DNA from 2 places in the Agrobacterium sp. 22-214-1 genome. Region 1 is predicted to be linked to the other one. Evidence: predicted binding sites of a transcription regulator. Region 1 holds the regulator's gene; the other holds the start of a gene.
The links. The regulator LexA, encoded in region 1, represses DNA repair genes until DNA is damaged. The targets are predictions, from matches to a motif close to TGTTCNNNNTGTGTTCNG.
Positions count from the first base shown of each region.

Region 1 (3,205 bases):
CAATCTGTTCATCGCCGGCATTCTGCCGGGCCTGCTCATGGCGGTCGGTTTCATCTTCGTCTGCTGGGCCATTGCCGTGCGGCGTGGCTATGCGGTGCGAGACGAACGCATCCGCAAGCGCGATCTGGCACTACTTGCATTCCGCAGCCTGCCGGCGATCCTTCTGCCGATCCTGATCATCCTCGGCCTGCGCTTCGGCTTTGCAACGCCGACCGAAGTGGCCGTTCTTTCCGTCGTCTATTCGCTCGTGCTCAGCATCTTCTTTTATCGCGATCTGACGTGGAAGCGTTTCTGCGACAATTTCGTCGAGGCTGGCTCCGCAACCGGCGTCGTCATGCTGGTCATCATGGGCAGTGCGGCGGTGGGCTGGGTGCTCACCTTCGATCAGGCGCCCCAGCATTTCGCCACCTGGGTGGCGGAGAATATCTCCAACCCGATCCTGATCATTCTGATGATGAACGTCCTGATGCTGATCATCGGCATGCCGCTCGATCTGCCGCCGTCAATCCTGCTGCTCGGACCGATCTTCGTGCCGCTTGCGGATATGATCGGGCTCGACCGGGTGCAGCTCGGCATGATGATGGTGATCAATCTCGGTATCGGGCTCTATACGCCACCGATCGGCACCACGCTCTTCATCTCGTCCTCCATAGCCAGAGCGCCGCTCGGCGCGACGACGAGGGAATTGTGGCCGTTCTTCACCATGGCGATGCTGCTTCTCATCGCAGTCAGCTTCATTCCTGCGCTCACGATCTACTGACGTTCGGCCCGTAGCAAATCGGCAGCCAGAAACCACCGGCCGGGTCTATCCGGTCGGTGGTTTTAGTATTCAAGACGTGCCGCCTACGTCGTTAAATCTGCTTTGTTCATGGTTTCGACGATCAAATCACGATCTGCGATGCACCCTTCACGAAATTTTAGGGGATTGCGGAACACATATGGAACATATAGTGTTCGTTCTGTATTTGTTTCGCGACTTCAACGACGATTCTCAAGGGTGTTTTCCTCATGCTCACGCGCAAACAGCAGGAATTGCTTCTCTTCATTCATGAAAGAATGAAAGAGTCCGGCGTGCCGCCCTCCTTCGATGAAATGAAGGACGCACTCGATCTTGCCTCCAAATCCGGCATCCACCGGCTGATCACCGCACTCGAGGAGCGCGGCTTCATTCGCCGGCTACCTAACAGGGCGCGCGCGCTGGAAGTGATCAAATTACCTGAGGCCTATGCGCCGGGTGCAAGGCCGCAGCGCGGCTTCTCGCCGAGCGTCATCGAAGGCAGCCTCGGCAAGCCAAAGACGCCGGAGCCGGCCCCTGCCCCCAAGGCGCCGGCCAATGATCTCGGCGGTGCAGTCACCGTGCCGGTCATGGGCCGTATCGCCGCCGGTGTGCCGATTTCCGCCATCCAGAACAACACCCATGATGTGGCCGTGCCGGTCGACATGCTCGGCTCGGGCGAACATTACGCTCTTGAGGTCAAGGGCGACTCGATGATCGAAGCCGGCATTTTTGATGGCGATACCGTCATAATCCGCAACGGCAACACGGCCAATCCTGGCGATATCGTCGTAGCACTGGTGGATGATGAAGAAGCGACCCTGAAGCGTTTCCGCCGCAAGGGAGCCTCCATCGCACTGGAAGCCGCCAACCCCGCCTATGAGACCCGTATTTTCGGGCCGGATCGGGTGAAAATCCAGGGCAAGCTGGTTGGGCTGATCCGCCGCTACCATTAATTGGCAGCCCGCTTTTTTCGCTAAGGGCGTCATCGAGACGATGGCGCTCCCTTTGAGGCATCTTGGCTTGTTCTCTGGAACAGAGCGGCTCTGCGGAAGTAAAGAGAGGGTGTGTTTCGCCCTCATCTCCGGGCGGTGAGGTAGATATGCCTCCTTCTCCCTGCCCTCACCTTGCCATTCATCAACGCGGCTTATGGGAGCCATGGATTATTTGCAATATTCCAAGGGCCATCCGCCGGTATAGAAATGCGCGTCATATCGGGGAAACACGTCATGTATGATCTTTATATCGCCAACAAGAACTATTCCTCATGGTCGCTGCGGCCGTGGGTGTTGATGCGCACGCTCGGCATCGCCTTCGATGAAAAACTCGTTCCCTTCGGCGAAGGCGTTTCCTTCTCCACCTTCTCGCCGACCGGCAAGGTGCCCTGCCTTGTCGATGAGGGCGTGACAATTTGGGAAACGCTGTCGATCGCCGAATATCTGGCGGAAAGACACCAGGGCGTCTGGGCGAGCGACAAGCAGGCACGGGCCTGGTCACGTTCCGCGGCGAGCGAAATGCATGCGGGCTTTTCCTCGCTGCGCAATCTCTACCCGATGTCGGTCGGCATTCGCGTAAAACCGAAGGGTGGCGATACCGGGCTTGCGGCCGATATAAAGCGCATCGATACGCTGTGGAGCGAAGGACTCGCGAAATTCGGCGGGCCTTTTCTTGCCGGCCAGAAATTCACGGCGGTCGATGCCTTCTTCTGCCCGGTGGCATTTCGTTTCCAGACTTATGGCGCGGAACTTTCGCCCGCGGCGAGAGCCTATTGCGACCGGCTGCTCACCCTTCCCGCCATGCGCGAATGGTACGAGGCCGGGCTGAAGGAAGTCTGGCGCGACGCGGCGCATGAAGAGGAAATTAGCGGGATCGGCGAATTGACGGCGGATCTGCGCATCAAGGCCTGACGACCCATGCTGGCGGCACTTTATTGTGATGCCGCCAGCAACCGCATGACGGCATCAGGCACGTCGTGATCGAAACGGCCGCTTTTCCAGTCGTAATAGCGATGTTCGCTCCAGGGCCTGTCCATGCCGGCGATTGCGGCGCGCAGTCTGCCGACCACCCCTGCCTGATCGCTGCCGGCGAAGTCCATTTCCAGCGAACCGATCCGCCGCAGGATATCGCGGTTCAGCAGAAGTGCGCCCGAGCGGCATTGGGAAAAGGACGTTCTGCGGGAGACGATAACGATATCGGCAATATCGCAAGCCTTTCCGGCAAAGCGGCCATCTTCCAAAACGATGATCCATTCGCCGCTTCCCGCGCGCGCAACGCACCATATGCCTTTGCTGCAGGTGAAAACACCGGGCTCGGCGTCTCTCAGGGCCGCCGTCATCTGCCGTGCAACCGCGCTCATCTCTTGCGGATCAAGCTTCGCCTTCGGGGCCAAAGCCACGGTTTTTGCCGTAGCCTCGGTCTTGAGAAAGACCG
Region 1 covers NZ_JBNWCK010000001.1:596,087-599,291, forward strand. Annotated here, with positions in the region: gene ACQZ5G_RS03045 (TRAP transporter large permease subunit) at 1-760, shown strand, start outside; gene lexA (transcriptional repressor LexA) at 1,009-1,731, shown strand; gene ACQZ5G_RS03055 (glutathione S-transferase family protein) at 2,005-2,682, shown strand; gene ACQZ5G_RS03060 (ComEC/Rec2 family competence protein) at 2,703-3,205, opposite strand, start outside.

Region 2 (3,205 bases), 1.1 Mb from region 1:
GTTTGGCGGTGGCGACGAGGTCCATGTTGATGGAGCCGAAAACAGTAATCATGGAGGGCGTATCCGTATAGAATTCAAGCAAGGCGGCGACTTTGCCCGAGCGGATCACTCGTCGTCAACCACCCGCAACTTTGCCGTTCCCGCCCTGTTCTCGGCAAAGCGTCGGGCCTGCTCGATTTCCCCATGCGAAGTCTCTTTTTCCGTCGGTGAAAAATCGAGACCTTCGATTTTCTGGCCGCGCGCCAGCACCTTGTCGGAGGAGATCAGCATCATGTCGATATCTTTTTGGGCCAATCCAAAATGGGCCTGCAGCTTGCGCGTCCGGTCGTCCAGCCGCCGCACATCGTCCATGAGCAATGCCACTTCACCCTGAATGAGATGCGCCTGCTCGCGCATGCGCTGATCCTTGAGCACGGACTGGATGACCTGTACCGACAGCATCAGAAGCGACGGCGAAACGATGACGACACGGGCACGGTGGGCGCGCTGCACCAGATATTCGAAGTGCTGGTGGATATCGGCGAAGATCGATTCGGACGGCACGAAGATGAAGGCCGTATCCTGCGTCTCGCCGCGGATGAGGTATTTCTCGGCCACGTCGCGAATATGCACTTCCATATCGCGGCGGAACTGCTGCACGGCGGCGCGTTTGGTTTCGGGTGTTTCGTCCGCCTTGATGGCGTTCCATGCCTCCAGCGGAAACTTGGCGTCGATGACGAGCGGCGGGGCATTGTTGGGCATCTTGATGGTGCAGTCCGGCCGGTAGCCGTTCGAAAGTGTCGGCTGCAACTGGAAGGCCCCGGCCGGAAGCGCATCGGCAATCAGCGTCTCCATGCGGGCCTGTCCGAAGGCGCCGCGCGTCTGCTTGTTGGAAAGGATGGCCTGAAGCCCGACGACGTCCTTGGCCAGATCCTGAATATTGCCCTGCGCGGCGTCGATGACCGCGAGGCGCTCCTGCAGGCGGCTCAGATTCTCATGCGTCGACCGGGTCTGCTCCGTCAGTGTTTCGCCAAGGCGCTGCGACATGCCGTCGAGGCGCTGGTTCAGCGTCTGGCTCATCTCGGTCTGGCGGGTGCCGAGCGTTTCCGCCATGGCGGCGATGCGGCCATGCAGTTCGGACTGTGTTTTCAGGAGGTCGGAGATTTCGCCATCGGCTCCCGCTTTCTTCGCACGGCTCGCCGTCACCAGCCAGATGGTTACCAGACCGAAAACCAGAGCCGCGAGCAGCGCGCCGAAGCTGATGTCGACGGAGCCGGCCCGTAACGCGGGATCGAGGAGAACGGAGAAATCTATGCTCATGATTAAATCTAGCAGGTTTCTTGTGATTCGGAAGATCAAAACAAGAACATTCCTGCGGCGGAAATGAGTCGGGCGGGGCGGATGCCGGAGGCGGTTTGAACCTCGTGTTTTTTATTTCCTCCGCGCAAGAGATACGTTATGGGAAGCCATGACCATCAAACCGCTTATCATTTTGCCCGATCCCGTGCTGCGCCAGCAATCGAAGCCCATCGAAAAGGTGGATGCCGAGGTGCTGCGTCTTGCCGACGACATGCTGGAAACCATGTATGATGCGCCGGGTATCGGCCTCGCCGCCATTCAGATCGGCGTGGCGCGCCGCATGCTGGTGATCGACGTTGCGCGTGAAGGCGAGGAAAAGACCCCGATCGTCTTCATCAATCCGGAAATCCTCAAGGTGTCGGACGATGTCTCGACCTATGAGGAAGGCTGCCTCTCCATCCCCGATTATTACGCCGAGGTGGAGCGTCCCGCGTCGCTCACGGTGCAATATGTCGGCCGTGACGGCAGGCAGCAGACGGTCGAGGCGGATGGCCTGCTCGCCACCTGCCTGCAGCATGAGATCGATCACCTGAACGGCGTTCTCTTCATCGACCATATTTCGCGGCTGAAGCGCGACATGGTCATCAAGAAATTCACGAAAGCGGCCCGCGCAAAGATCTGATCCGTCCTCTCTGGACCGGAATGGATGACAGGGCAGGGGGCGACGATGGCTCTTCGCATCATTTTTATGGGTACGCCGGAATTTTCCGTTCCCACCCTGCGTGCACTGGTGGAGGCCGGCCACGAGATCGTTGCGGTCTACACCCAGCCGCCGCGTCCCGGCGGCCGTCGTGGCCTCGATCTGCAGAAGTCCCCGGTGCATCAGGCCGCCGAACTGTTGGGCCTGCCTGTGCTGACGCCGGTGAACTTCAAGGCAGAGGAAGATCGCCAGCAGTTCCGGGATTTCAATGCCGATGTGGCGGTCGTCGTTGCTTACGGGCTGCTGCTGCCGGAAGCGATCCTCAACGGCACGCGCCTTGGCTGTTATAACGGCCACGCCTCGCTGCTGCCGCGCTGGCGCGGCGCTGCCCCCATCCAGCGGGCCATCATGGCCGGCGATGCCGAGACCGGCATGATGGTCATGAAAATGGAAAAGGGGCTCGATACCGGCCCCGTCGCGCTGACCGCCAAAGTCGCGATCGACGAGAACATGACCGCCGGAGAATTGCATGACAGCCTGATGCTGGCCGGAGCGCGGCTGATGCGGCAGGCTATGGACCAGCTGGAAGCCGGCGACCTGCCGCTCGTCACGCAGGCGGAAGAAGGCGTTCTCTACGCCGCGAAGATCGACAAGGGCGAGACCCGCATCGATTTTTCGAGGCCGGCGCAGGACGTGCATAATCACATTCGCGGCCTTTCGCCGTTTCCCGGCGCATGGTTGGAAATGGACATCGGCGGCAGGGCGGAGCGCGTGAAGGTTCTGGCCTCCGAACTGGCAAGCGGCATGGGAGAAGCGGGCGCGGCGCTCGATGACGCCCTTACCATTGCCTGCGGCAGCGGCGCCGTGCGGCTCACCCGTCTGCAGAAGGCGGGCGGCAAGCCGATGTCGGCGGCCGATTTCGTGCGCGGGACACCGGTTCCGGCCACAACGAGGCTCGGCTGATGCCACGTTTCCGCATGACTGTCGAATATGACGGCACGCCTTATTATGGCTGGCAGAGACAGGATAACGGCCCGTCGGTTCAGGGTGCGCTGGAGGCTGCGGTTCGCTCGTTGACGGGAGAGAGCGTCTCCATTCGCGGGGCCGGCCGCACCGATTCCGGCGTGCATGCCGTCGGGCAGGTCGTCCACGTCGATCTTTCCCGAAACTGGGAGCCCTACAAGCTTTGCAACGCGCTCAATGCGCATCTCGCTATGGCGGGTGAAG
Region 2 covers NZ_JBNWCK010000001.1:1,651,663-1,654,867, reverse strand. Annotated here, with positions in the region: gene ACQZ5G_RS08325 (ribokinase) at 1-52, opposite strand, end outside; gene ACQZ5G_RS08320 (DNA recombination protein RmuC) at 106-1,299, opposite strand; gene def (peptide deformylase) at 1,448-1,960, shown strand; gene fmt (methionyl-tRNA formyltransferase) at 2,006-2,941, shown strand; gene truA (tRNA pseudouridine(38-40) synthase TruA) at 2,941-3,205, shown strand, end outside.
Region 2: ACQZ5G_RS08320 (DNA recombination protein RmuC) is a predicted target of LexA. The motif match lies at 1,331-1,348, and genes of this name have one in related genera.